Regions from separate parts of the Bacillus cereus group sp. N8 genome, predicted to be linked through region 3. Evidence: predicted binding sites of a transcription regulator. Region 3 holds the regulator's gene; each other region holds the start of a gene.

Region 1 (10,225 bases), on a different contig from region 3:
TGTAAATGTAACGGAGTTGTTTTTCATTTGAAGAGCAGAGTACATTACTGAGAAGAAGTAATGTGATTGATTTGATATTGAAAGGCCCCCACCATTTTAGTCCTATCTAAAATGGTGGGGGCCAATTTGGTTTCTAGTTAGTCGCTTATTAAATGTAAAGCTGTTTAGTTATCTTACAAATTTTCTTTGAAAAGTTCTGGTAAAAAATTACTGAATTCACTCATTTCTTCTACATTGTGTTTATATAAACCACTTAGATTAATAAATGGTGGTAATCCTTTCGGAAAAATGAATGTAGAAGTCATTACTGTACCGTTCTCGGATTTTTCGTATTGATGTATTACTTGTGAAATTACATCGTCATTATCATCTAAACATGAACCCATTAAAACATGGCTGTAATGGGTATTTATAGGACAATCTTTAGGGTCTTCCCATCTGATTCTTAGCGGGAATTCTAGTCCATCCCCAGCAGATTCGATTGAAGCTGATATGGCTCCTACATGCCCATGCACTTTAGGATCAACTAGCCACTTAAAATCAACATGTTCTTCTGGGTGCCATAGTTTATATCGTTCAGAGTTATCGATATTATCCCACCACCAGTCAATCATTTCTGGTGTTACGTCATTCAATTCATGTTCAACTACTATTGATACTTGGTTTTTCATTTTTGTACCTCCTATTTTTTAACCAACATAGTGTCGGTTATTTATATTTATTATTATAGTTTGTGTATTTCATACGTTCAGTAAACAGAAATAGCCGATCTGTTGTATTCTGAACACTTTATAAAAATATGTCTAAAAAAATTCAGGAAGGGAAAAATTGGCAAAAGCATACACTGATTTACGTATAGCTCGTACTAAAGAAGCAATACATTATACAGGAACTAAATTAATACATGAAAAAGGGGTAGATTCGATTATATACGTTTAAGGATATTACAACTAAAGCCAATATTAATCGAGGGACATTTGCTTGGAATTCAAAATATTTTCCGAATTAAGATATGGATGAAATGGTAACGTATCGATCCAATTTATCGATTTAACAACCTGTAGGAAATAATATCCTTTTGGAAATATACCAAAAGTACTAAGGGAATTGGGGCAGATGGTTTAGGTGTTTTGATCTGTGTCCCGATTTCGGGGGCATTTTAATTTATTATACACGGAGCTTTTTTAGGAGTACTAAAACATAAAATTTTCTTACAAATCTGATTAAAGAGTTTTTCATTTGCTCATACTATGTAGTAAGAAAGCGAAGGAGAAAGGGTGAGCAGCATGAGAAGAAGTCGCCGTAAATCGTTTGAAGAACTTGTAAATGAAAATAAACAACAATTATTAAGCGATCGCGATGCAATCGATCGAATTGAAGAACGTATTGAAAAACGTTATGAAATGAAACTTTTTAAGCAAGCTGAATAATTCTTAACGCTAGTACGATACTAGTGTTAAGGAGGCGATAGTAATGGGTAATCCGAAAAAGAATTCAAAAGACTTTGCACCAAATCAAATTGGAACACAATCGAAAAAAGCTGGTGGCAATAAAGGGAAGCAAATGCAAGACCAAACTGGTAAACAACCGATTGTTGATAACGGTTAAAGTAAAGGAGAATATTGCATTCTCCTTTTTTTGTATAAATTTGAAGGAATATAGGTAATTTAAGATGGTATGTATAAAGAATTAGGAGGGAAGTACATGCCGAATCCAGATAATCGAAATGACAACGCTGAAAAATTACAAGAAATGGTACAAAATACGATTGATAATTTTAATGAAGCAAAAGAAACAGCGGAACTTTCTAATGAAAAAGATCGTGCTGCCATTGAAGCGAAAAATCAAAGACGTTTAGAAAGTATTGATTCATTAAAAAGTGAAATAAAAGATGAATCTTAACAGAATGTACAAAAAAGGCTGACGGAAGTCAGCCCTTTTTTGTAATCGTAAAGTTTTCGACGAGTAAACGCCAATTTTGTGGGAATGGTAAACCAATCTTCCAGTAACTAATACCGCCAATACCTTGTTCTTTCATTAAATTGAATTTACTTTGAACAGATCGTGAATCTTCAAACCAAACTTCATGTTGTACACCGTTTTCGTCAAAGTAATTAAAATGGGGAGCTTGAGCTGTGAAATCATAACGGATAGGAACATTGTACTTACGTGCTAATGCGACCGCTGCGACAGAACTAACAGCTTTTGCGGGCGGATTACCTTGTTTAAATGGAAGTTTCCAATCGAACCCGTATAAATTTTGCCCCATCATAATTTTTTGTGGAGGCATTTGAGATTTTGCATATTGAAGTACTTCTTTTACAGGACCGATAGGAGAAATAGCCATCGGTGGCCCGCCTTGCCAACCCCAGTCGTATGTCATAATGACGACGAAATCAACAATTTGCCCTTGTGCTTTATAATCATGAGCTTCAAAGAATTTTCCTTTTTGAGTGGAGCTTGTTTTCGGTACGAGAGTTGTACTCAATGTGTACCCGCTAGGTAAGCGTGTTTTCACATTTCGTAAAAAACGATTATATGCTTCGCGATCTTCGGGCGCCACATTCTCGAAATCGAAGTGAATATCTCGCATACCGTATTTTTCAGCTGTTTGCAAAATGTTCGTAATAAATTTATTTTGAATGGTTGGGTCACGCAACAAAACAGATGTTAGTTCAGGACTAAAGTTCCCGTTTTCGATATTTGTAATAACGAGCATAGGGATGGTTTTGCCTTGAGTTGCAATATTAGCGATTTTAGCTGTTTCCGTTGGTTCTTTTAAAGTGCCGTCTCTTTTTGCTTCAAAGCTGAAGTAGGCTAAATATGTTAAAAATGGATTAATAGCACGTGTAGCATTTACTAAACTTTCTTTTATCGGTATTGTTGAAGGTTGTAAATAAGCGATGGATTCTACTGCTCGTTTTGTCCCTTTCGGTATATATAATTGCTGTCCGACATGGAGTATAGATTTTAACGATAGATTATTAACTTTAGCCAAACTAGCAAGAGGAACGTTATACGTTTGAGAAATTCGATATAGGCTGTCACCAGGCTGCACATAATAATTATTTCCTTTCGTATTAACGATAAGTGCCTGACCAACAACGAGCGTTTCAGCTGGATTTAATCCGTTGTCTTTTACTATTTCGTCAGGTGTTGATCCATATTTTGATGCCAAGCTATATACGCTATCACCGCTACGAACAGTTACAATTTGAATCATATGCTTGCTCCTTTCAGGAAAAGATTCACTGTTTTTATTTTATTTTTGATTCCGGTGTATTATGATTAAATGTATGCAAGGCAGCAGAAGTGAAAGAAGGCGAATACATATGTTTGTAGCAGAACATGAAGTTGAAATCCGTTATGCGGAAACAGATCAAATGGGTGTTGTTTACCATTCAAATTATTTGGTGTGGCTCGAACTAGGTCGCACGAAACTTATACAAGATTTAGGATTTTCATATGTTGAAATGGAGAAAGAAGGAATTATTTCTCCTGTGTTAGATTTGCAAATTTCATATCGCAAAGCGATGCGTTACGGAGAAAAAGCAATTGTGAAAACGTGGATTGATACTGTGAGCCCGCTTCGTGTTGTATATGGTTATGAAATATATAACGGTGATGATGAGCTTTGCATTACTGCAAGTACAACGAATATTTGTGCAAAAAAAGAAGGGTTCCGCCCTGTATCATTTAAAAAATTATATCCTGAGTGGTATGCGAAATATGAGGAAATTAAAAAGAAATAAAAAAAGCGTGGCAGAAGCCACGCTTTTTTTTATTTTTCATAATTAAATTGAGGGAAATCATCACCATCGTTAAGTGTAACAGATAAATTATGTCCATCGAAGAACCACTCATCATCGCCTTCAATAAAGAAGTTAATACCTTCTTCTTGAGTTTGAACAGCAGGATGTGCAGGGTCATCTTTACGAATACCTAAAGAAAGTCCTTTTTGCACAGTACTGCAACCGCCGTATTGTACGAAAAGGCGTAGTGTTTCACCCGATTGTAAGTTTAATTCGTTTTTATACCATTGTGCTGCTTCTTTTGTTACGGAAAGATTCATGTATAGTTCCTCCAGATTATGTTGCTTTTTCTTTAGTATAAAAAATAACGCAAAAAGACGCTATTAATATGCTTCACGTTTTCTTTTTGCGTTATGTGGGTTACGATCTTATTTTTGCTTTTTTGAAAAGTTTGCTTTCGGTTCAGTTTTATTTATAATTCGTCCGATATTTGCACGGTGTTTATAAATAACCATACCTGCTAATAAACACATCGCAATAATGAAGATTTTATCCCCGCTAACAATGGATGCAATAACAGCAACGACAGCTGTTACCATAGAAGAAAGTGATACGTATCTTGTTGTAAATAAAAGGCTGAAAAAGACAACAGCTAATATTGCAAAAACAACTGGTGAGTAGCATAATAGCACGCCAGCAGAAGTTGCAACTGCTTTACCACCGCGGAATTTCGCGAAAATTGGATATACATGTCCAAGAACAGCAGCTAAGCCGAACCATAGTGGGTGAACATCTAATCCGAAAATAATCGGTAGACTTGTTGCTAATGTACCTTTTAAAATATCAGCAATTGTAACGATGAAACCTGCTTTTTTCCCTAATGTGCGGAATGTATTTGTTCCGCCTAAATTACCGCTTCCGTGCTCACGAATGTCGATTCCATAGCCAATTTTTCCAACGACTAATGCAAATGGAATCGAGCCAAGTAAGTAGGCAACGATAAATAAAAGATATGTAGTAACCATAAGTTCAGTCTCCTTTATTCAAATGTGTTGATAAAGGGTAAAAAGAGTTTTTCCCGTTTATTGTACCATACATTTGTAAAGAGCACATTTCTTTTTTGTAAATGAAAAATTCATTATTTCGTGAAAAAAAATTCACAGGAATGTTACATTTCTTACAGAAACAATAAGACTATATGTTGTAACATTTTAATCAAGAGACACCAACATATTGATGGAGGGTTATGAATGTTACAACAAAATACACGTGGAGAAGAATTAATGAAAGTGTTTGGGACAATTGTCCACGGTAATGAACAAGATTTAATGCAGGAAAATGCAAATGTAGATGGCCGATCTCCAATGGGAGTGATGGGAACGTTCGCATCTGAGAGTGCAAAGTACTATGCTGTAGCAAATTTACTATCAGATCAAGTGAAAAAAGCGATAAATCAAAATATATTATATCCACATGATTTGGATTTTTATGCAACAGGAACGACGACTTGTTCGCAAATTCCTTTAGCACAAATGCTTGCTACCGGTTTTCATACTGGACATGGACATATGAGACAACCGCAAGACATTAAAAGTGCGTTGGCGCTTTCTTCAATTATTTTTCAAGCGAATCAAAACATGCAGCATGGTGGTCAATCGTTTGCACTCTTTGATATTGATTTAGCTCCATATGTGAGAAAAACCGTACTGAGACATAAAAAACGACTACAGTCATATCCGCTTACGAAAGAACAAATAGAAGAATTTGCATGGAAAGAAACAGAAAATGATACGTATCAGGCATGTGAAGCGTTCATTCATAATTCAAATAGTATGCATAGTAGGGGCGGTGGACAAGTACCGTTTATTTCTATTAATTATGGAACAGACACATCAAAAGAGGGACGGTTATTAGTTAGACAGCTTTTAAAAGCGACACAAGCTGGTCTTGGTAAAGGGGAAACACCAATTTTTCCTATTCAAATTTTTAAAATGAAAAAAGGTGTGAACTTTGAAGAATCTGATCCGAACTATGATTTATTTGAATTAGCGTTAGAGACAACGGCTGAACGATTATTCCCTAACTTTTCATTTTTAGATGCTCCGTTTAATGCAGTGCATTATGATGGGCGACCTGAAAGTGAAGTATGTTACATGGGATGTCGCACTCGTGTTATGTCTAATATACATGGAGAAGAAACAGCAATAGGAAGAGGGAATCTGTCGTTTACTTCTATTAATTTAGTGAAATTAGGGCTAATTAGTGGATCGAAAGAAGCGTTTTTTGAAGCGCTAAATTATTACTTGGATTTAGGAATTAAGCAATTATTAGAGAGATTCGCGTATCAATGTACGAAGCGAGCGAGAGATTTTCGATTTTTATATTCACAAGGTGTATGGCGTGGTGGAGAAACATTACAGCCTGAAGATTCTGTAGCACCTATTTTAAAGCAAGGGACGTTAAGTATTGGTTTTATCGGTCTTGCGGAATGTTTAGTAGCTTTAACAGGAAAGCATCATGGAGAAGATGAAGAGTCATGGAAACTTGGATATGAAATTATTTCCTTTATGAGGGAGAGAATGGATAAGGCGACAGAAGAACATCAACTGAATTTCTCAATCATTGCAACTCCTGCAGAAGGTTTATCAGGGAAGTTTGTGAAAAAAGACAGAGAAGAATTTGGTGAGATTAGCGGTATAACGAACCATAATTACTATACGAATTCATTCCATATTCCAGTTTATTATAACATTCAAGCGATAAATAAAATTCGTTTAGAAGGACCTTTTCATGCTCTATGTAATGGAGGGCACATTACGTATATTGAACTAGACGGAGCAGCGATGCATAATCAAAAGGCGTTAAAACAAATTGTACAAGCAATGGCAGAGCATGGCGTTGGATACGGTTCAATTAATCATCCTGTTGATCGTTGTAAATGTTGCAGCTATCACGGAGTTATTGGAAATGAATGTCCAAGCTGCGGAAATGAAGACGAGACTAATATAGAAAGAATTCGCCGTATAACTGGCTATCTTGTGGGAGATATGTCGAAGTGGAATAGTGCGAAACGTAGCGAAGAGATGGATCGGGTGAAGCATAAATGAAAGTGATGAATATCATTCATGATAGTGTAGTAGATGGGGAAGGGTTGCGGACAGTCGTGTTTTTTGCGGGCTGTCCGCATCGTTGTATTGGTTGTCATAATCCGAAATCGTGGAATGTTTGCAACGGAACTGAAATGACAGTAGAGGAAATTGTGAAAGAGATTGAAAGTAATCCATTAACTGATGTAACATTTTCAGGTGGAGATCCATTCTTTCAAGCTGCTGAAGTGAAAAAAGTAGCGAAAGCTGTGAAGGATTTGAAAAAAAATCTATGGATTTATACAGGTTATACGTTAGAAGAGATACAGAGTGACCAAAATAATGATATGATAGAATTGTTACATTATGGGGATGTTTTGGTCGATGGAAGATTTGAACTTGATAAAAAAGATTTAACACTTCCATTTCGCGGAAGCTCCAATCAACGTATTATTCGATTGAAAGAGTAAAAAGGCGGGATAGGTTATATGAATAAAACAGTATTGCTTGTTGAAGACGAAAGAAGATTACGTGAAATTGTTAGTGATTATTTTCGTAATGAAGGCTTTGAAGTAATCGAAGCGGAAGACGGAAAAAAAGCGCTAGAATTATTTGCTGAACATACAATTGATTTAATTATGTTAGATATTATGTTACCAGAAATAGATGGTTGGTCTGTTTGTAGACGAATTAGAAAAGAGTCAGCAGTACCAATTATTATGCTGACAGCACGTTCTGATGAGGATGATACATTACTAGGATTTGAACTAGGTGCAGATGAGTATGTAACAAAACCTTTTAGTCCAAAAGTGTTAGTAGCTCGAGCAAAGACATTATTGAAACGTGCGGATGGTGCGATAGGCGTAACTGAAGAAAATGCTATGTCTTTAGCTGGAATAGAAGTGAATCGACTATCTAGAACAGTTTTAGTAGATGGAGAAGAAATTATATTGACACATAAGGAGTTTGAGCTTCTTGTTTATTTAATGGAGAACAAAGGAATTGTGTTGTCGCGTCAACATTTATTAGATCAGTTATGGGGATATGATTACTACGGTGATGACCGAACGGTTGATACACATATTAAAAAACTGCGAAATAAGCTAGGAGATAGAGCGAAGCATATCGGTACTGTCATTCGAGTGGGTTATAAATTTGAAGAATAACCTTTAAGTTACTCTATGCACTTTAGCTTCGGGATATAGCAAATTTATACTCTCCTTTGTAGGTGGAATGTACAAAAAATACTTTTCTTGTCTACAATGATAGATAGGAGTATTTTTTTAATTGGATTTCACGATGAGTTCACAAGAAGGACACAAAAAGTGACTATACTGAAAGTACGAGTTCACCAGAGAGGGGAAATAAAACATGGGATATTACGACGGACCGAATTTAAATGAAGAGCATAGTGAAACGAGAGAAATGAAAAAATCAGGTAGTAAAAAAGGATACTTTTTTACAGGTTTAGTTGGAGCTGTAGTCGGGGCTGTTACAATTAGTTTTGCAGCACCTTACATGCCATGGATGCAAAATAATGGCGCGGCAGTTTCATCATTCAATTCTAATCAACAAGTGGAAGGTACGCTAGCCCCTGTTGTTAATAAAGCGAAGGGCGAAACTGATTTGCCAGGTATGGTTGAAGGGGCAAAGGATGTTGTAGTTGGTGTAATTAATATGCAGAAGACTATTGATCCGTTTGCGATGCAACCGGCAGAACAAGAGCAAACAGCTGGTACAGGATCAGGTGTTATTTATAAAAAATCAGGAAATAAAGCATATATTGTAACAAATAACCACGTTGTAGATGGTGCAAATAAACTTGCTGTTAAATTGAGCGACGGAAAGCAAGTTGATGCAAAATTAGTTGGTAAGGACCCTTGGTTAGACTTAGCAGTTGTAGAGATTGATGGATCTGCTGTTAATAAAGTTGCAACTTTAGGTGACTCTAGTAAACTTCGTGCTGGAGAAAAAGCAATTGCAATCGGTAACCCACTTGGATTTGACGGTAGTGTAACGGAAGGCATTATCAGTAGTAAAGAACGTGAAATCCCAGTAGATATTGATGGGGACAAACGTCCAGACTGGCAAGCACAAGTTATTCAAACAGATGCAGCGATTAACCCTGGTAATAGTGGCGGTGCATTATTTAACCAAAACGGTGAATTAATTGGAATTAACTCAAGTAAAATTGCGCAGCAAGAAGTTGAGGGGATTGGTTTTGCAATTCCAATTAATGTCGCAAAACCAGTTATTGAATCGCTTGAAAAAGACGGAGTGGTGAAACGACCAGCTCTTGGTGTAGGTGTAGTTTCATTAGAAGATGTGCAAGCTTATGCATTAAACCAATTAAAAGTACCAAAAGAAGTAACAAATGGCGTTGTATTAGGTAAAATTTATCCAGTATCACCAGCAGAAAAAGCTGGTTTAGAGCAATATGATATTGTAGTAGCATTAGATGATCAAAAAGTAGAAAATTCACTTCAATTCCGTAAGTATTTATATGAAAAGAAAAAAGTAGGCGAAAAAGTAGAAGTTACATTCTATCGCAACGGTCAAAAAATGACGAAATCAGCTACGTTAGCAGATAATTCAGCTACTAAGAATCAGTAAGGTGAAACATTAATTAGTAAGGTTATCCGCAAATAATGGATAAAAGAAAGTCTCTTTCATGTTGAAAGAGACTTTCTTTATCGGATATACTAAGGGAATAGGAGGGATTAATTATGATAATTGAAAACCCAACCCGTACGGAAATTGGTGAAGTATTGAAGAAAAGCAAAACGATTGCAGTTGTTGGATTATCAGATAAGCCAGAACGTACATCGTATATGGTTTCAAAAGCAATGCAAGATGCGGGGTACCGCATTATACCGGTAAATCCAACAGTTGATGAAGTACTTGGAGAAAAGGCAGTTCCTTCACTAAAGGATATTAAAGAACATGTGGATATCGTAAACGTATTCCGCCGTTCAGAATTTTTAATGGATGTTGCGAAAGAGTTTGTAGAGATTGATGCAGATGTTTTTTGGGCACAATTAGGAGTACAAGATGAAGGTACATATAAACTTTTACAAGAAAAAGGCTATACTGTAATAATGGATCGTTGTATTAAAGTAGAGCATGCGATGACAAAGTAGTTTATGTTTTGTTAACGGAAATGTTAATTTCGCCCCTTATATATGATGGGGTAGATGAACGAGGTGTTCATCATGAGATTTTTTAAAGGCTGTTTTTGGGGATTGTTACTTGTTATCCCGTTTTGGATATTGATCATTTGGATCATGATAAAGGTTTGGAATGTATAATCTTGGAATACATATCCATTTCTCGTTGACAAACGATTATTTTTCTGAAATAGTAGCCTAGAGGAATCCTTGTGAAAAA
Region 2 (10,225 bases), on a different contig from region 3:
TTTATGGCTTACAACTGTAAGAGGTTCCATATCTAGTTCTCTGAAATTTTCCATAATTGTTAAATCAACAATAACGGAATTTTGATTTACTTTTTGAACACGGCCTTGCATTCCACCTTTAAATTCAATGATATCTCCAGTTTCTGCGATCTGCATAAGCAACTCTCCTTGTTACAGTTTTCCCCAAAAAAGAATAATTTGGGCTTTTTTTATTTCCTCTTATTTTGAACTATATTTACTAATTTGTAAATGTTTCCAAAGTAAAAATTCAAAAAATATTCACTTTTTGTAAGAAAATATGTAAAAAAATATTGTTAGGAGAGGAATGATGAAAATGCATACATCTTTATATGGGAGTATAATAAAAAAGATACAATGACCTACTAAAGTAGGAGAAATTAGGGGCGGTAAAATGATGTTTGAAATTGTGGGGAGCTTTATAGCGATTTTATTATTTTTATTTTCTTATATACAGTTGAAGAAAATGCGTCAACATGAAACAACTATATATTTTGATGGACTGGATGGTGTGCATGCATCGATAACGCATAATAGTAGTGGGGATATGTAATGATATATAACTTTCTTTTTATGCATGGTATGATGGCAATAAGAAATAGTACATAATATAGTTCGTAAGTGATGAATGGGGAGTGGAAAGAATGCGAATTTCTTTTATTCGTCATGGTCGTTTGGACAGTACTATAGAGCCAATGACAATTATTTCATTTCGTGAATGGATGAAGCAATATGATTTAGGAACTACGGTAAAAGAAGCTCATATACCGATTGAAACAATTGAGGCGATTACAACAGCGAAATTGGTCGTAACGAGTGATCAGAGGCGTGCTGTGCGATCAGCAACCGAATTAACGGATTCTTTATCTTTTGTGCAAAATCCTCTTTTTAGGGAAGCTGAAATTCCGACAGGTTTTTATGCTCCAAAATGGTTGAAATGTAAACCTAATGTATGGATGTTTATTGGACGTACACTATGGATAGCTGCTTATAGTAAGGATGTTGAGTCTTATAAGGAAGTACGAGAAAGAGCAAGGCAAGCTGCTAATATGTTACACCGCTATGCGCTCGTACACGGACGTATTGCTCTTGTAGGTCATAGTTATTTTAATGTGATGATTGGGACTGAACTGAGGGCAATGGGGTGGTCAGGTTCGCCTATTTTCCATAGAAAGCCATGGGGATGTACAACGTATACATTTCGTGAGGCAATGGATGGAAATGTATTAAATACGAATTTAACATAAAAGAGGCTGTCCCTTTGGCAGCCTCTTTCTTTACATAACAAGCAAAAAGAATTGTCCTTTTAAGATATAGAAACTAATGACCGTAATGGTTTTATTAGATGGGCATACGGTTCACCAACAAGCATAACGATGTTATCTTTTTTGTAACCAAGTTTTTCATATAGTGAAAAAGCGCGTTTGTTTTCTAAATTAACAAGTAAGGCGATTTTTTCATGACCTTTTTCAGTTGCATGAAGTTCAGCTGCATCGATTAATTTAGAGCCAATGCCACGTCCACTGTACATATTTGAAACTGACAACGTGTCAATATAATACTCATCAAATTCAGCTTCTTTTTCTAACGTAATGGATTCGTCTTCATGTAGTTCTCTTAAGTAGTGTACGATTGGTGCATCAAGTTGTTCAGCGTCACTACCGTGATAAACGACAATAACCCCAACTACCTTTCCATCTTGTTCAGCCACTAAACAGTTTTCATAGCTCAATCGATTATTTTCTTTTGCGAACCATGTTTCAAGTCCTAGTATCACTTTTGCTTCAACTGTGCTACCTGTGATTTTTTCAGCAATTTCGTGCAGAGCGTTATACAGTAAAGGTGCTACTCCTATCGCATCTGTCTTTTTTGCTTTCCGAATCATAGTATCCCTCCTAGTTCTATGCATATATTGTAGCATAAAATAAAATAACAAACAGTGGATTGGAACTTTGTTATACAGAGCGTCAAAAAGTTTGATATAGAGAAGTAGCTATGTTAGTATATGATATTTAGTGCGAAAATAATAAAGTGATATAGCTATAAAAATAATGAAAGTGAATTACATAATAGTAACGGGATAAATTTACCGTTGTCGACCTATAGAAGATGCGATAAAATAAACTATTGCAGAGAGGTGAAATACATGGATGAACAATTAGCAAATGCAATTTTGGATCAGCTGAAAAATGGTGAAATAAAGGAGTATGTTGCAACGAAAGATGTATTTTATACGTTTAGGAAAGTTGTAGTAAGTCGAGAAGATTTTAAACATATTATCGGGAACGCACAGCGCGGTGGACAGGTAATTTATACATATTCAGAAACACCACGTTCATAAATAGAAGATAAAGGGGAGGAGAATTATGGGCGATTTTAAACAAGGCATTTTACCGCATTGGGATTATATGTGGAAAGATAGAGCTGGGAATAGGTTTATGGGAATGGTTATGTATCCAGAGAAACGAAAATGTTCAGCAAAAATGCTTCAGAAAATAAAAAGAGCATATGAAGAAGCTGTAGAAATTAAAGTAACTGTACAAGTTCAACATACATATCAGTACGTAGAAGGAATGATCGTATACTTTGATGAAGAAGCGCCTGTATGTACAATGCTCGATAAAGATGAGAATCCACATCATATATTTATAAAAGATATTTTGCGTATTGAGCACCCGGAATAATTTTTTTCATAAATAAATTGAAGTTCCATAATAATAATCTTTTTCTATAATAGTTATCTTTTAGTATGTAACGAGGAACGAAAGAGTATGTATAATATTTAATAAAGTAAAATTGATAAATGTAATCGTTGTTTAGAACAGATTATCGTTTAATGTCTGTTCTTTTTTGCGTGATGCTGGAGAAATATAATCCTCCAGCATTTACTGTTTTACGACAAAAAATATTGTTAACTTTTTTAAAATGAGGTTAAATGCGTTGACAACTTTTTTGAAAAGCACTTTATTGACATGAGTTTTAGAATGTTGTTTCATAGTCTTTGTATTGAAAAAAAACGATGATCATGTCGAAAAGTAAAAGTTAAAAAAATAAAGATTTTATACATATATCTTGTGTCTTATTTTGAAACGTAATACAATATATAGAGAAAACAAGAAACGACATACAGAGAATATATATTGGAGAGGGAGGGTCGGAAATGTTAGTTGCATATGATTCTATGACAGGAAACGTGAAGCGTTTCATCCACAAATTAAATATGCCGGCCGTTCAAATTGATGAAGCTCTAGTATTAGATGAAGACTTTATTCTTATTACGTATACAACAGGTTTTGGCAATGTACCGGAACGTGTTTTAGACTTTTTAGAACGCAATAATGAAAAATTAAAAGGCGTATCTGCAAGCGGCAATCGTAATTGGGGAGACATGTTCGGTGCAAGTGCTGACAAAATTTCTACTAAATATGAAGTGCCTATTGTATCAAAATTTGAGTTATCTGGAACAAATAATGATGTAGAATATTTTAAAGAAAGGGTGCGGGAGATTGCGACACATTGAACTGAATAATGAAATCACGCAAATGCAGGACGGTTTTTATCAGCTTCATAAAGATAAAGAGGCGTTAGAAGTCTTTATGGAAGAAGCTAGAGAGAATACCGTTCATTTTAATAGCGTGGCAGAGCGAATGGAGTATATGAAAGAACACGATTACTATTACAACGTTCTGGACGAGTATAGCTTGGAGGAAGTAGAGGGAGTATATAACATCGCTTATGGTGAAAACTTCGAGTTCCAATCTTATATGGCAGCATCTAAGTTCTATAAAGATTATGCGTTAAAAACGAATGATCAAAAACAATACTTAGAAAGCTATGAAGATCGTGTAGCAATTGTGTCATTATACTTAGGACGCGGTGATGTTGCGAAGGCAAAACACTTCGCAAGCATGATTGTAAAACAAAACTACCAACCAGCGACACCAACCTTTTTAAATGCGGGAAGAAGCAGAAGAGGAGAAATGGTGTCTTGTTTCTTGTTAGAGATGGATGATAGCTTAAATTCAATTGGCTTTAACATTAATACTGCAATGCAATTATCGAAAATCGGTGGTGGAGTAGCTTTAAACTTATCTAAGCTACGCGCACGTGGTGAGCAAATTAAAGGTATTGATAACGCCGCAAGTGGTGTAGTACCTGTTATGAAATTGCTTGAAGATTCGTTTTCATATGCGAATCAACTTGGCCAACGAAAAGGTGCCGGCGCTGTATACTTAAACATTTTCCATTGGGATATTATTGAATTCCTTGATACAAAAAAAATAAATGCCGATGAGAAGAGCCGTATTCAGTCTCTATCAATCGGAATTATCGTTCCAAGTAAGTTCTTTGAACTTGCTGAGAAAAACGAACCTTTCCATGTTTTCGCGCCTTATACAGTATTTAAAGAGTACGGAAAACATTTAGATGATATAGATATTGATGAAATGTACGATGAATTAATGAGCAATCCGAAAGTGAAGAAGAAGCCACTAGATATTAGTGCACGTGATATGCTGATTAAAATCGCTATGATCCAGCTTGAGTCTGGTTATCCATACTTAATGTTTAAATCAAATGCAAATAACCAGCATCCATTGAAGGATATTGGAACTGTGAAGATGTCGAACTTGTGTTAAATATGTAGCACCTTCTAGTAGAAATGCTAGTCGAACACTCCGTTAAACGGGGAAAGCCTCAAGTTTGAGGTAACCTACCGTGCTAAATCTTATCTTAGAATGAAAATATAAAAGTTCAGAATGTATCTTATTATTTTGTATAGCAGAGTTATCGGACAACATAAAGTAATAAGAGACTTTCTGAATTAAGATAAGTAAAAGCCTAACGACTATCCCATTTGGGAGTAGAGCGCAAGCGATTGGCGTTCGAAAAGCGGAGCACCTAACCAGGTAATGCTGTAGGTGATGATATAGTCTGTCCTGTATGGTGACATACAGCAGTTGCATGAGCAACGGACTGAGTAGTAGCGAACTCGGTTGAACATTCGAGACAGAAATCTTCCAGCTTCAAGAAACTTCTGAAATAAATGATTACGGTACAGATGACATTATCCGTCGTGATATTAACTGTAACTTAGGATCGTTAAATATCGTAAATGTAATGGAAAATAAAGAGATTCGTGAAGCAGTTCATGCGGGGATGGAAGCTTTAACAGCTGTTTCTGATATGACGATCATTCCGAATGCGCCAACTGTGAAAAAAGCAAATGATGAGCTTCATTCAGTTGGACTTGGAGCAATGAATTTACACGGATATTTATCAAAAAATAAAATCGCATATGAAAGTGCAGAAGCGAAAGAGTTCGCTCGTACATTCTTTATGATGTTAAATTACTACTCGATTGAGAAAAGTATGGAAATCGCTAAAGAAAAAGGCGAAACATTTAAAGACTTCGATAAGTCTGATTATGCGAACGGCACATACTTTGAAAAGTATGAAACGACAGATTACAGCCCAGTAACTGAAAAAGTTCAGCAATTATTTGAAGGAATTCATATTCCAACAAAAGCAGATTGGACAAGTTTAAAAGAGCAAGTGAAGAAGAATGGGTTATATAATTCATATCGTCTTGCAATCGCTCCGACACAATCGATTAGTTACGTTCAAAATGCAACTTCAAGCGTAATGCCGATCGTAAGTCAAATTGAATCAAGAACGTATGCGAATGCGACAACATATTATCCAATGCCGTATTTATCAAAAGATACATTCTGGTACTATAAATCTTCTTACGATATGAATCAGTTTAAATTAATTGATTTAATCGCGGAAATTCAAGAACATATTGACCAAGGAATTAGTACTATTCTTTATGTTAATAGTGATATTTCAACACGTGAGTTAGCACGTTACTACATTTATGCACATAAAAAAGGCTTGAAGAGTCTTTATTATACGAGAACACGTAAATTAAGCGTAGAAGAGTGCGTGGCTTGTACCGTTTAATATAAAAAGTGAGACATTATGAGCAGGGTTTTTCTGAACCCTGCTCATGCTTAGTTATCAATTTTTTTATGTTTATTTAGAGAAGGGGCGATTTAATGCGTGCGGTAAACTGGAACAAAAAAGAAGATGATTTTAGTTTAATGTTTTGGAAGCAAAACATCGCTCAGTTTTGGACAGAAGAAGAAATCGCAGTGTCTTCTGACAAAAATACTTGGGCACAATTATCAAAAGAAGAGCAAATTGCTTATAAGCGTGTATTAGGTGGTTTAACACTTTTAGATACGAAACAAGGTGGCGAAGGGATGCCTCTTGTGCTTGTTCATCTTGAAAATTTACAAGCGAAAAGTGTATTAGCTTTCATGGGCGCTATGGAAGAAGTACATGCGAAGAGTTACAGTCATATTTTCACAACGTTAGCTACTGAAGAAGAAATTGATGATATTTTTGAATGGGTAGATAACCATCCATTACTTGAGAAAAAAGCTGGTATTGTTACTAATTACTATCGTCGTTTATTAAAGTCTGAAGTAACGAAAAAAGAGTTATACATGGCAATGGTAGCAAGTGTGTTCTTAGAAAGTTACTTATTCTATAGTGGATTCTTCTATCCACTTTATTTAGCAGGTCAAGGGAAATTGACGGCAAGTGGTGAGATTATTAACCTAATAATTCGTGATGAGTCCATTCACGGCGTATTCGTCGGTATTTTAGCACAACAAATCTTCGCAGAACTTTCTGCAGAAGATCAACAAGAAGTGCAAAAAGAAACGCAAGAATTATTAATGGAACTATATGAAATTGAAATGGCATATACAGAAGAAATTTACACTTCTATCGGTCTTGTAGAGGATGTAAATCGTTTCGTTCGTTACAATGCGAATAAAGGACTTATGAACTTAGGGCTTGAGCCGAAGTTTGAAGAAGAAGAAATTAACCCAATCGTTTTAAATGGTTTACGTACAGATACGAAAAACCATGATTTCTTCTCTGTAAAAGGAAATGGTTACGTAAAAGCAACGAACGTTGAAAAGTTAGCTGACGATGACTTCGTATTCAATTTTTAATATAGTGTTATAGAAAAAGCTGTCTTTATAGAGAAGACAGCTTTTTTGCTATGAATGGTTTACATAATGTTATTATTTCATGAAAATGTTTTAATCTTGTAAAAGCCCAGTTTGCGAGGAAGTGGGGATAAAGAAAATACACGGGTTAAAGTTTTATTTTCATATTTAGTGGTATGAGAGATTGAATAACTTATGTAAAAATGAATAAAAAATGAGAAGAAATGAGGTCCAACTACACCTATACGTTCTTTTTAATATTGAATTTTCAAAGTCTAGAAATTTTGGCTTAAAAATTGCATGAATATTTAAAAAGTAACGAAAAGGGAGGTAATACTTGATGTGATATTCAGTTACTTGAAAACGCTTCCTTTTAACTGTCGATTTTTAAATGGAAATTAGATAGAGAAAGTAGGGGGAATGATAGGTGGGAAAAGTAGTTGGTTTAAAACGTTCATTAGGACTTTGGTCAATTGTTATGCTAGGGGTCGGGTATATGACACCGATGGTTGGATTTGATACATTTGGAATCGTTTCTGAAAAAACGGGCGGTCATGTTCCAGGAGCTTATCTTATTGCATTAGCAGGAATGTTGTTTACCGCTGCAAGCTACGGAAAAATGGTAAAGGTTTTTCCTACCGCAGGATCTGCTTATACGTATACGCAGAAGACAATTAGTGCAAGGCTTGGGTTTCTTGTTGGATGGTCCGCGTTATTGGATTATTTATTTCTACCGATGGTGAACGCACTATTAACGCGAATTTATATGTCAGCATTTTTTCCAAGTGTTCCTAGTTGGGTATGGGTCATTGGTTTTGTTCTCCTGGTTACATTAATAAATATGATTAGCGTAAATGTTACTGCTAATTTCAATACGTTCTTAGTAATATTTCAAGTGTTAGTAATGGCCGTGTTTGTTTTTCTAGTTATAAAAGGTTTATTAGCGGGAGAGGGAACAGGAGAAGTTTTTTCCATTCAGCCGTTTTTTCAATCGGATATACAAATATCACCGTTAGTTGCAGGTGCGACAATTCTTTGTTTCTCATTTTTAGGTTTTGATGCAGTAACTACATTTTCAGAAGAGACACCAAACGCGGAGAAAACAATTCCTCGAGCTATTTTTCTTACTGCTTTAATTGGTGGAGTTTTATTCATTACTACTACGTATTTTACACAGTCTATTTTTCCAGATACATCTGTATTTAAAGATAAAGAATCAGCGTCTCCAGAAATCGCGCTATATGTTGGAGGAAAACTATTTCAAGCTTTCTTTTTAGTAGGAACGCTTATGGGGACACTTGCGTCTGGTTTAGCTTCTCATACAAGTGTATCCAGATTATTGTACGTTATGGGGCGAGACAATGTAATTCCGAAGAAAATATTCGGATACATTCATCCCCGCTGGAGAACTCCAGTATATAACATTGTTATTGTAGGAATTATTTCGCTCTCGGCTATATTCATTGATTTAGAAACGGCAGCATCTCTTATTAATTTTGGAGCGCTTATTGCATTTACATTTGTTAATTTATCTGTAATTTCCTACTATGTAATTAAGAAAAAAAGATATAAAACGATAAAAGATTGTTTAAATTTCTTAGTTATGCCTATTTTAGGTGCTGGTACTGTGGCAGTACTATGGTTTAACCTCAATATTCATTCACTTATTCTAGGGATTTGCTGGGCTGCTATTGGAATTGGGTACCTTCTATATGTTACAAATATGTTCCGTTCAGCTCCTCCGCAAATGCATTTTGAAGAAGCACAGGAAATATAAAAAGAAAAAGACATCGGATAAGTTCCGATGTCTTTTTTTATATTTGATAATCATGCAGCATTGCATAAGTCATTCAAAGATTCATAAGTAAAGGGGATGACACGATATGATTAACGTAGTATTTTCACTTGGCACGATTATTGCTTTGTACAATTAGTAAAAATATAAAGAGGGGTGTTATCGTGCCGATTCAATCAGAAAAACATACAAATACAGATGAAGTTGAAAATCCTTTAGAGGAATTTCAATCTATATTAAAAGAGGCGCTTCATCTTTTAAGTTATCCAGACGAAGTATTCGAATTTCTGAAAAAACCGATGCGTTTTTTAGAAGTAAGCATTCCTGTTCGCATGGATGATGGAACAACAAAGGTATTTCAAGGGTATCGCGCTCAGCATAACGACGCAGCAGGGCCAACAAAAGGTGGTATTAGATTTCATCCAGATGTTACGGCAGAAGAAGTAAAAGCACTTGCTGGCTGGATGAGCTTGAAATGTGGAGTGACAGGACTTCCATATGGAGGCGCAAAGGGCGGGATTATTTGTAATCCACAGGAGTTGAGTTTTAGAGAACTAGAGTTACTGAGTCGTGGGTATGTAAGAGCAGTAAGTCAAATTGTGGGACCGACGAAAGATATTCCGGCACCTGATATGTATACAAATGCGCAAATTATGGCTTGGATGCTAGATGAATATGACCATATTAGGGAGTTTGACTCTCCAGGCTTTATAACCGGGAAGCCATTAATGTTAGGAGGATCACAAGGACGGGAAACAGCAACTTCTAAAGGTGTATTGTATACACTTCAGTTAGTAAGTGAGTTAAAACAAATTCCTTTGCAAAATATGCGAGTTATTATTCAAGGGTTTGGGAATGTTGGAGGTTATTTGGCGAAATATTTATATGATATTGGTGTGAAAGTAGTCGGGGTATCAGATGCTATAGGAGGAATTTATAATCCAGACGGTCTAGATGTTCCTTATTTACTAGAAAACAGAGATTCTTTCGGTGTAGTATCGAATCTCTTTAGTAAAACAATTTCTAATCAGGAGTTGTTAGAAAAAGAATGTGATGTACTCATTCCGGCGGCAATTGGAGGAGTCATTACAAAGCATAATGCAGGAAAGCTTGGATGTAAGATTATCATTGAGGCTGCAAATGGACCAACAACAAAAGAGGCGATAACTATGTTAGAGGAAAAGGGAATTTTGGTTGTTCCAGATATTTTAGCAAACTCTGGTGGCGTGATTGTTTCATATTTTGAATGGTGTCAAAATAACCAAGGATATTACTGGACGGAGCAATATGTTGATCAATGTTTAAAGGAGAAAATTACATCTAGTTTTTCTAACGTACTTGATACTTCTAAATGCTTTGGAGTAAATATGAAAATTGCTGCTTATAT
Region 3 (10,225 bases):
TTCAGCTTCATAGTAATCAAGACCCATTTCATCCATAGCTTCTTTTAACATACCTTGTGCTTTTTCCCACATCTCATCATCAGCATAATACTTTTTAGTATCTGCTGGGTCGCGATAAGATAGACGGAATGAATAGTTTTCTAAGCCGAAATCTTTGTACACTTCTAAAGTTAAGTTTACAACACGTTTTAACTCTTCTTTAATTTGATCTGGGCGAACGAAAATGTGCGCATCGTTTAAAGTCATTCCGCGTACACGTTGTAGTCCAGATAACGCACCTGACATTTCGTAACGGTGCATTGTTCCAAGTTCCGCAATACGGATTGGTAATTCACGATAGCTGTGAATATCATTTTTATAAACCATCATATGGTGAGGGCAGTTCATTGGACGAAGAACTAATTCTTCATTATCCATTTCCATTGATGGGAACATGCCGTCACGGTAGTGATTCCAGTGACCAGAAGTTTCATATAGCTCTCTGCTTCCTAGTACTGGAGTGTATACGTGATCATAACCTAAGCTTGCTTCTTTATCAACGATATAACGCTCGATAATACGGCGAATTGTTGCACCTTTTGGTAACCAAAGCGGTAAACCTTGTCCTACTTTTTGGCTATTAGTAAATAGTTTTAATTCTTTACCTAATTTACGGTGATCGCGCTCTTTTGCTTCTTCAAGCATACGTAAGTGCTCATCTAATTCTGCTTTCTTAACGAATGCAGTACCGTAAATACGTTGTAACATTTTATTATTGCTATCGCCGCGCCAGTAAGCACCTGCAACGCTTAATAATTTAAATACTTTAATCTTTCCTGTAGATGGAAGGTGAACACCACGGCAAAGGTCGAAGAATTCGCCTTGCTCATAGATTGAAATAACTGCATCTTCTGGAAGATCGTTAATTAAATCTAATTTTAACTCATCGCCGATTTCTTCAAAGCGACGAAGCGCTTCTGCACGTGGTACTTCATGACGAACGATTTCTAAGTTCTCGTTCACGATTTTTTGCATTTCTTTTTCGATTTTCTTGAAGTCTTCAACTGTAATTGCTTCTTCCATATCAATATCGTAGTAGAAGCCATTTTCGATTACTGGACCAATGCCAAGCTCAAGCTTAACATCTTTATATAAACGTTTTAACGCTTGTGCTAAAAGGTGAGCTGTTGAATGGCGTAAAATATATAAGCCATCTTCAGAATCTAATGTAATAATAGAAACTGCACCATCTTCTTCGATTGGTGTAACAAGATCGATCATCTCATCGTTTAATTTTCCAGCCACAGCTTTTTTCTTTAAGCCTGGGCTAATAGAAGCTGCGATTTCTTCAGTTGTTACGCCTTTTGGAAACTCCTTCACAGCTCCATCAGGGAAAGTAATTTTAACTACATCTGCCATCACTGGTCACTCCTCTTTTTCTCAAAATAAAAAACACTCATCCCGTAAAAAGGGACGAGTGTTGAATTCGTGGTTCCACCCTTGTTCCAATTAACATGATTGTTAATTGCTCAAGTTCAACATAACGGTGTTGTCCGTTAGCAATTACTAGAAAAATCGTTCACTGCTAAAGTTTAGAGGTGGTAAGTAATAATCCCGTACTAGGAAGCTCACACCCTAAGGCTTCCCTCTCTGAAAATCGTAGATAACTACTCATGTCCTCATCATGACATTTCAATATATTTCATTTATGTAGGTAATTATATGCTCAAAAACTTAGAAAATCAAGGGCGTTACCTTTATTTTTAAAATTTTTCACATTGCGCTCAAACTCATGTAATCCATGTAATTGGACCCGTTCTTGAAATACATTTCGCAAAGTAACAATCATGTTATGATCTTGTTCTTTCGTATATAAGTAAATCTTTTTCGGCGAAATAGAAAGAAGCGGTGCAATTACTTTCGTATCAATATATACATCCTTTTGCTTTAATAATTCCTCATCTATATATTGGACCAACCTCTCCTGTTTTAAACGTCTACCTTTATCATCATAGAAAATAAAACTTTCATCGAAAATAAGATGCACACAGGACAACCGTGATTTCCGGCCACTTACTTGTTGACGAAGGGTCTCAATGAACATTTGATATTCTTGCTCCATTTTGTACTCATCAATTGCAACTTCAGCAAGTCTGGCTATTATTTCCCTATATGTACGAAGGCGAAAACGAACATATGATGAAAACGAGAATGAAAGCGGATCACAAAGCCAATCATTTAAAGATGACATAATATAGGTCTCAAACTTATGACGCGTTAAATCACGAGCCACTCCTTTTCTTCTTTCTTTTAATATCTCCTGTGCCATATGCAAGATTTGATGACACTCTTCTTGTTCTTCGTAAAAAAACTTTTCCTTTAAAATGGTATGAATCCATTCATTTTGTTTCACATTCATAATGAAATATAGTAGTACTGGCAATAAAATCTTTTCAATATAATTCGATTCATATAATGGTATATGAATAATAACCTTTTTCCCATCTAAATATACACTTGTTTCCTTGTGTAAAGATTCCGTTCTTTTCTTTAGTTGTCTGTATACGTGCGCAGCATCATTTTTTTCTTCGAAGCAAATTTCAATCACTTTTGTCCCCCCTTTTATCCCCGCTCTAAAGGATTGCATCTATACGTTACAAATCCTATAAGAGTCCGATCTGTGGAAGTTCACTCTTAGTAGAAATATATCTCCCATCGTTAGAAAATCCACTCGATATGGCTTGCTAATTTTATATATATTAAGGGGGAGAGAAAAAAATGATACAAGCTACTATGAATTTTCAACAATTTGACCATTATGATAAAGTGAAACTTTAATCGGTCGGGTTTTTGTTCATCCCCACTGATTATCAGCCCTCACGAATTAGGATAAACGGACGGTATTCAGATGTTTGAGTATATACATTATAAAAATTAAATCGAAAGGTTTCTTCTTCATATGTAAACCGCTTAAGAGTTACTACATTGTTATGAAGAAAGCGTTAGTTTTAGACACCTTGAATACTTTGATCTTATCTCCAAAAAATCATCACTATAACAAAAAAAGAGCAAGCTTCTCAGCTTGCTCTTTTACTTATGACGACGGTTCTTCCCACCAATTGGAATTGGCTTCGCTAAATATTTAATTCGCTCCATAATACGCGCTGCTTTCATTTGTTCTGCTTCACCGCGTTGTGTATACGTCAAATGATGTTCCAACTCCTTGAAATCAAAGTTAGACGTAAAGAACGTCGGTAAGTTTTCTAACATACGGAACTGCAAGATTGCGCCAAGCACATCATCACGCACAAAACTTGACATCGCTTCTGCTCCGATATCATCTAACATTAATACTTGTACCCGTTTAACTGCATCAATCTTTTCACCAATCGAATTATCTTGAATCGAACTTTTAATTTCACGTAGAAATTCAGGGAAGTATACGAGCATCGAACTAATTTTCTTTCGAGCAAGCTCATTTGCAATTGCGCCTAAAAGATACGTTTTCCCTACACCAAATTTACCGTACAAATATAAACCTTGTACTTTTTTACCCGGTTCGTATGTGTTTAAAAATTCATTCGCTGCACCTATTGCATCAATACGTGCATCTAACTCTGAAGGGTCTAAATTTTCCATAGTTGCCTGTAAAATGTCAGCTGGCATATATACACTTTGAACAAGTTTTTCATATTTTTTTCTCTCATCATACGCTACTTTTCTAATGCAACGATCGTATTGAATATCAATCATCTTACCTTGGATGACGAGCTTCGGCTCATATCCTTGTAGCATGTTTTTACATGACCCTAAATCCGGACAATCCGCACACCCTACACTTTGTCCAATATATTCATACAACTTCACAAGGCTACGCTCAATCATAGAAGTCGTTACTTCACCTTTATGTTCGTCTATAAATGCTTTCACACGCGGATGCGCCATCACTTCTGTCTTTAAGACTTCATATCTATTTTTAAAATTTTTATTTTCCATTAATTTCGTAAATGAATTTTGAATATGCTCCATTTCCTCACCTCAAAGAGCGTTCATTCTTTTTTATTAATCACGCTTATATTTTTTCAACACTTCTTCTAATCGCTTCCGTTCATCTTCTAACGAACTTGTATTTTTCTCAACACTCACGTCCGTTTTCACAGTTTCTTTCACTTCTTCTTTCGGCTCTTCTTTAAGCCAATCTGGCACCATTTCTCTTCGCACTGTTTTCTTCGCCGTACGACCTTTTTTCTTCGTCTCAGCCCACTCTTGATATTGACGGTTTTCTTCTTTCGCTAACGCCATCGCTTCAGCTACTGTACCGACCTTTTTTCGTGCCCAATGTCCAGCAATCTTCTCAACATACGTTTTCGCAAGTTTCATATCTGAGCGTAGCATAACATAATAAATAAGTACATTCACAACCCCTGGCGTTAACTTTTGGTTTATCATTACATCCTCAACAATTTGCAAGTCTGCTTTCGTTGCTTCTGCACCACCTGAAATTTCTTTCAATAGTTGTTTTGGCGATATTTCCTCTAACTGCTTCATTAGCATTTCTTCTTGCGTAGATGGCTCTTTCTCTTTCATAGTACGTGCAGCATGAGGTTGCACTCTTTCACTTAATACTGGTAATGCTTGACCATTTTCAAATTGATACCAATCACGAGCTCCTTTTCGAAGTCTTTCAATATCAATTGTTTGCACCTCTGTCACCGTACCAAGAACGATATTTTGCATTGATAACACATCCACACCATACACATAGGCAAGTGTAATGATACACTCTCGTACTTGATCTGTAATTGCCTTTTTAGGAACTAGCGCTGATAATCCTTCCATAAATAAAGAGAAATCAAAGAAATCATTCCAAACTTTCGGAACATCCCCCTTCTCGTTACTTGGCATAGTTGTCGTTTTTGGGATACGAAGTTCTTCTTGCGCATGCTCAAACTGACCTGGATTAAATGAATCAAATACATCATTGAAGGAGCGCGTAACATTTTCATAAGAAGCAAAATCGAATTCTTCTTCTAAGAAATATTGCTTTACTTGGTTATATTTTGTCCGACTCAATCGATTGTATAAAAAGATACTTAAAACAATATCATCAAAAAACTGCTTCGGAGATAACGGTGGTTGCAGCTCATATATAAACATTCGAATATCTTTTTCTTTTTTAATATATACATTTAAAAGCCCAATCGCCTCTAACTTTACTCGTTCCTCATATATTTCAGGAAGTTGCATTTGCATGGTCACCATAAGGGAGTGATGTGTATTCTCTTTTCCAAATACACGATCTTGCTCAAGCTCCCCCCATAGCGTCATGTATAAGCTAAAAGCTCTACTACCTATTAACGGCTGATACAACATTGTTAAAACTTTCCGGTCGTAATTATGTAACAACCCTTTCGCACTTACCTTATAACGATCAATCGGCAATAGCTCCATCCATGACTGTTTTTCCATTCTTGCTTTCCCTTTCTCTCATCCAATCTAACCTATATTTCACTCGTTCATCTTTATTATATAATTTCTTAGCGAAAAAGAGCTATTAGCTTCCGCTTCTAGCTCTCTTATCTCATTTACTTACAGTATATAAAGAGAGTATACTACACCTTCTACTATCTCTCTTTTTGCAGTATATCTTTTAATTCTTCAATAAATACATTTAAATCTTTAAATTGACGATACACAGACGCAAAACGTACATAAGCAACATCATCAATATCACGAAGTTCTTCCATAACAATTTCACCAATCATATCACTTTTCACTTCTGAAATACCTAAGTTACGAAGTTCACGCTCCACACTTTGTGTCACTTCTTCTAACTGCCTTAAAGATACAGGTCTTTTTTCACACGCTTTAATTAAACCGCGTAAAATCTTCTCTTTATTAAACTCTTCTCGTGTTCCTTCTTTTTTAACAACGATAAGAGGTGATTCTTCTACTCTTTCAAATGTTGTAAAGCGACTTAAACAGCTTTCACATTCTCTTCTTCTTCGAATAGAGCGCCCCTCGTCTACCGGACGCGAATCTAACACTCTTGTGCCATTATGAAAACAGGATGGACAACGCAATTCATTCACTCCTTTACACTATAATCTTTATTTTTTCGCTACTCACCTACATGTGAAAATATATATACAATATTATATAACTCATTCTTATACACTGACCACTCTAAGTTATTACATATCATGATCCTATTTTATATAAACTAAAAAAGAGGTGCATTATACACCTCTTTACATTTTAAATCAATTATGTTCTTTTTTAAAGAGCTTTTGTTTCTCTCTGCTTAATTTCGAAGCTACCAGTGCCTCGAGGAAGCTCGATGCTCTCACGCGTTTTCGCGTTTAAACCTTCTGCAATATATTCTGCAGCAACATTTGGATCAATACGATCCCCACAAGTATAAACATCAATACTTGCGTAACCGTGCTCCGGAAAGCTATGAATTGTTAAATGTGATTCCGAGATAATTACTACTCCACTTACACCTTGTGGTGCAAATTTATGAAAAGCAACCTCACGTACTTCAGCACCAGCTCTTAGTGCTGCATCCACAAATAATTGTTCAATATACGGCATGTCATTAAGCTTGTCGAAATCGCAATCCCAAAGTTCAGCAATCACGTGACGACCCATCGTATCCATAGTATCCATTCTACAGTTCCCCCTTGTAAATTTATTCTAACTGTTCGAATTGAAAACTAATTTGCAATTTGGCTTGCTCCACTACCACGGGGGAAAGTTAGTCCAGAGAGGTCCTAACCCTTTAAGTAGTGACTACGTACCTCAGCTCTTAAGTTTACGAGTGTTAGTATACTTTGTTTATTTTCATTTTGCAACAACAGTTTTTTCGATTTTCTGTCATATTTTCCTCTTTACTTTTCCCTAAAAAAAATAAATGATTCACAAATACAGTAATCACAACGTTTTTGGTATGTCCACTTTCCAAAATATACTCATATAATTTTTTTCCTTTTCAGAAAAAATTAAAAAAAGAGGGCAAATTTTCACTTGCCCTCTCCCTCGTTCACTTAAATATGTTGCACATTTTTTTGTTTCGCTATTTCATCAACAACTAACGTTACAAGATCTACAACACGACGAGAGTAGCCCCACTCGTTATCATACCAAGCAAGTACTTTCACTTTACGATCACCCATTACCATTGTAGATAAACCATCAATAATAGCTGAGTGTGTATTTGTATTAAAGTCGATAGACACTAAAGGCTCTTCACTGAATTCTACAATTCCTTTTAACTCACCGTTTGCAACAGTTTTGAATGCTTCATTAATATCTTCAACTGTTACATCACGTTTTACATCTACTACTAAGTCAACAAGAGACACGTTTGGTGTTGGTACACGAAGTGCCATACCATGAAGTTTTCCATTTAAATGCGGAAGAACTTTTGCAAGCGCTTTCGCAGCACCCGTCGTTGTCGGAATAATTGACTGTCCGCAAGCACGTGCTCTTCTTAAATCTTTATGTGGGTTATCAATATTTTTTTGGTCATTTGTATAAGCGTGAACAGTTGTCATTAAACCGTTTTCAATTCCGAACTGCTCATCTAACACCTTTACAACAGGTGCTAAACAGTTTGTTGTACAAGATGCATTTGAAATAACGGTATGTTTTGTAATATCTAATTGGTCTTCGTTCACACCAACTACAATTGTTACATCTTCATTTTTACCAGGCGCTGTTAAAATAACTTTTTTCGCTCCAGCTTCAACGTGAAGAATTGCTTTTTCTTTTGAATTAAATTTACCAGTTGCTTCAATTACAACTTCAACACCTAGATCTGTCCAAGGCAATTCCTTTGGATCACGGTTGTTTAAAAGACGAATCATTTTCCCATCTACTAATAAGTGATCTTCAAATGCTTCCACTGTTCCGGCAAACTTACCGTGTACTGTATCATATTTAATTAAATGTGCTAACGTTTCGGACGGATAGCTTGCATTGATTGCTACAATTTCGAATGCGCTTTCTTTTATTGCTTGACGAAACACCATTCTCCCAATACGTCCAAATCCATTAATTGCCACACGAGTCATAATATGTTATCCCCCTTGAATGCGTTATACTATTTATCTCTAATCCCAATAATAGTATAACACAAAAAGGAGGAATGTCACTAAGCATTTTCATTAATTTCACAATTTTTTAGTTAATAATGTTCCACTTCTTTAAAATTACCTGTAATTGTGTTTTCGTTCCCATAATTGTGCCATCATTATTTATCACTTCATCTGCACGCTTTACTTTTTCTTCTAATGGCATTTGAGATTGAATACGTGCCGTTGCTTCTTCTTCTGAAAAATTATTCCGTTTCATTAAACGTTCTAATTGCGTACTCGGCATAACAGCTACAACTAAAACACGATCAACAAGATTTGTTAATTTACTTTCAAATAAAAGAGGGATATCTAACACAACCGCTTGCATACCTTCTTTTATGTACATCTCCTTTTGCGCATTCATTTCTTCACGTACCGCAGGATGCACAATTTTGTTTAACTGCAATCGTTTTTCTTCATTATAAAAAACGACACTTCCTAATTTAGGTCGATCAAGCTCCCCATCTCCTTGTAACACTTCCGTTCCAAACACCTCTACAATTTTGTTATATGCTGGCTTTCCTCGTTCTACAACTTCTCGCGCAATAATATCAGCATCAATAACTGGTATATTTAGTTCACGAAACATTTCTGATACCGTACTTTTTCCGCTTGCAATGCCTCCCGTTAATCCAATTACTACTGTCATAATAATCCTCCTCATATTAAAAGGCGCGAAACTAATGTTCCACGCCCATACTTACATTTTCCAAATTCCAATAATAATGAGTAATACCCCAGGCAGGAATGTAAATTTTTGTAACCATTTCATATTCGATAAAACCGTACCAAGTTTCATTCCAAGAAATAAAAATAAAGAACTCATAACCGCGACTAATATCGCCATCATAGCGGGTGCATACCCTAATAAAGATGCACCAATTCCAGCACCGAATGAATCTACAGAAAGAGCTATACCAAGAAGCAATGCTTCTCCTGCAGAAATGGTGCCTGATTTATCAAAATCTGCTACAGTCGGTTTCCGTAAAATTTGAATCACTAGCCCAAGCGAGGCAATCTCTAATTTCCAGACCTTCTCCTCTTGCTTCGGTTCTTCTTTTTTCTCACTTCGAAAAAATTGATATAATACCCAAATCCCTATTCCAATAAGAACAAGCCCACCGATACGCGTTGCGATAACAGGTGAAAATATTTTCGCGATCATATGTCCAATTCCCATTGAAACGAGCATAACAGCCGCTGAACACATTCCGATAATTACAATTGATCTTAGTGGAATTCTTACGCTTCTTAAACCATATGTTAGCCCTACACTACAGCTATCCAAGCTTAATGTAAAAGCTAATAAAATAAGAGATAAATAAAGGTACATCGGTAAACTCCTCCCTTATACATAGCTCTGCTGTATGTATATGACAAATGCCTATCCGATGTTATCTCTTTTCTATATTCTTGGCTGACAAATTGGGCAGTAATGCGTTCCTCTTCCGCCAACAACTGTTTTTTCTAGTATCGTACCGCAAGTTACACACGGTTCTCCTTTTTTTCCGTATACATTTAGGAGTTCTTGGAACGAACCAATTTGCCCTTGCGAATTGATATACGTTCTAATTGTACTTCCGCCTCGCTTTACTGCTTCGCCTAGCGTTGTAACAATCGCTTCGTACACTCTTTCTATTTCTTCTTCTGTTAAAGACGCAGCTTCGCGTTCTGGGTGAATTTGAGAACGGAATAACACTTCATCTACATATATATTTCCAAGCCCCACTAAAAGACGCTGATCTAATAATACAACTTTTATTTTACGATTTGTTTTTTGCAATCTTTCTTGTAAATACCGCGGTGTCAATTCAGCATCAAATGGCTCCGGGCCTAAGTCAGCAAGAGGCATTTGATTCAACTCTTCACCTTTCTTAAAGAGATGCATCGTACCAAACTTTCTCACATCTTTATAATGTAATTCAGTTCCATCTGTAAATAAGAAACGGACGTGCGTATGTTTATCAATTGGCTCATCCTCTTGATGAAGTAAAAACTTACCTTCCATACGCAAATGTGAAACAATGACATAATTCGTTACATATAAAAGCAAAAACTTTCCTCTTCGCTTTATATTTTCAATTGTCTCGCCTCTTAGCATTTCT

What was found. The regulator NrdR, encoded in region 3, represses ribonucleotide reductase genes. The targets are predictions, from matches to a motif close to AACACNATATATNGTGTT.
Region 1: JDS80_RS07895 (anaerobic ribonucleoside triphosphate reductase) is a predicted target of NrdR. The motif match lies at 4,943-4,960, and genes of this name have one in related genera.
Region 2: nrdI (class Ib ribonucleoside-diphosphate reductase assembly flavoprotein NrdI) is a predicted target of NrdR. The motif match lies at 3,112-3,129, and genes of this name have one in related genera.

The regions. Positions count from the first base shown of each region.
Region 1 is NZ_JAEHBK010000003.1:301,138-311,362, reverse strand. It holds gene JDS80_RS07940 (DAPG hydrolase family protein) at 174-671, opposite strand; gene JDS80_RS07930 (FbpB family small basic protein) at 1,287-1,430, shown strand; gene sspN (acid-soluble spore protein SspN) at 1,474-1,608, shown strand; gene tlp (small acid-soluble spore protein Tlp) at 1,705-1,902, shown strand; gene JDS80_RS07915 (glycoside hydrolase family 18 protein) at 1,931-3,223, opposite strand; gene JDS80_RS07910 (acyl-CoA thioesterase) at 3,333-3,752, shown strand; gene JDS80_RS07905 (HesB/YadR/YfhF family protein) at 3,782-4,072, opposite strand; gene plsY (glycerol-3-phosphate 1-O-acyltransferase PlsY) at 4,181-4,777, opposite strand; gene JDS80_RS07895 (anaerobic ribonucleoside triphosphate reductase) at 5,003-6,859, shown strand; gene nrdG (anaerobic ribonucleoside-triphosphate reductase activating protein) at 6,856-7,308, shown strand; gene JDS80_RS07885 (response regulator transcription factor) at 7,327-8,004, shown strand; gene JDS80_RS07880 (S1C family serine protease) at 8,210-9,451, shown strand; gene JDS80_RS07875 (CoA-binding protein) at 9,565-9,978, shown strand.
Region 2 is NZ_JAEHBK010000004.1:32,830-43,054, reverse strand. It holds gene JDS80_RS08630 (YkvS family protein) at 1-156, opposite strand, end outside; gene JDS80_RS08625 (hypothetical protein) at 413-571, shown strand; gene JDS80_RS08620 (histidine phosphatase family protein) at 663-1,265, shown strand; gene JDS80_RS08615 (GNAT family N-acetyltransferase) at 1,325-1,903, opposite strand; gene JDS80_RS08610 (hypothetical protein) at 2,165-2,359, shown strand; gene JDS80_RS08605 (hypothetical protein) at 2,385-2,702, shown strand; gene nrdI (class Ib ribonucleoside-diphosphate reductase assembly flavoprotein NrdI) at 3,179-3,538, shown strand; partial or broken gene JDS80_RS08595 (ribonucleotide reductase N-terminal alpha domain-containing protein) at 3,525-4,652, shown strand; gene JDS80_RS08590 (ribonucleotide reductase large subunit) at 5,032-5,982, shown strand; gene nrdF (class 1b ribonucleoside-diphosphate reductase subunit beta) at 6,078-7,046, shown strand; gene JDS80_RS08580 (amino acid permease) at 7,471-8,820, shown strand; gene JDS80_RS08575 (Glu/Leu/Phe/Val dehydrogenase dimerization domain-containing protein) at 9,003-10,225, shown strand, end outside.
Region 3 is NZ_JAEHBK010000006.1:209,450-219,674, reverse strand. It holds gene thrS (threonine--tRNA ligase) at 1-1,398, opposite strand, end outside; T-box leader at 1,446-1,674, opposite strand; gene ytxC (putative sporulation protein YtxC) at 1,706-2,587, opposite strand; gene dnaI (primosomal protein DnaI) at 3,070-4,008, opposite strand; gene JDS80_RS12570 (replication initiation and membrane attachment family protein) at 4,042-5,448, opposite strand; gene nrdR (transcriptional regulator NrdR) at 5,604-6,062, opposite strand; gene speD (adenosylmethionine decarboxylase) at 6,259-6,642, opposite strand; gene JDS80_RS12555 (glyceraldehyde-3-phosphate dehydrogenase) at 7,029-8,057, opposite strand; gene coaE (dephospho-CoA kinase) at 8,167-8,769, opposite strand; gene ytaF (sporulation membrane protein YtaF) at 8,821-9,453, opposite strand; gene mutM (DNA-formamidopyrimidine glycosylase) at 9,526-10,225, opposite strand, start outside.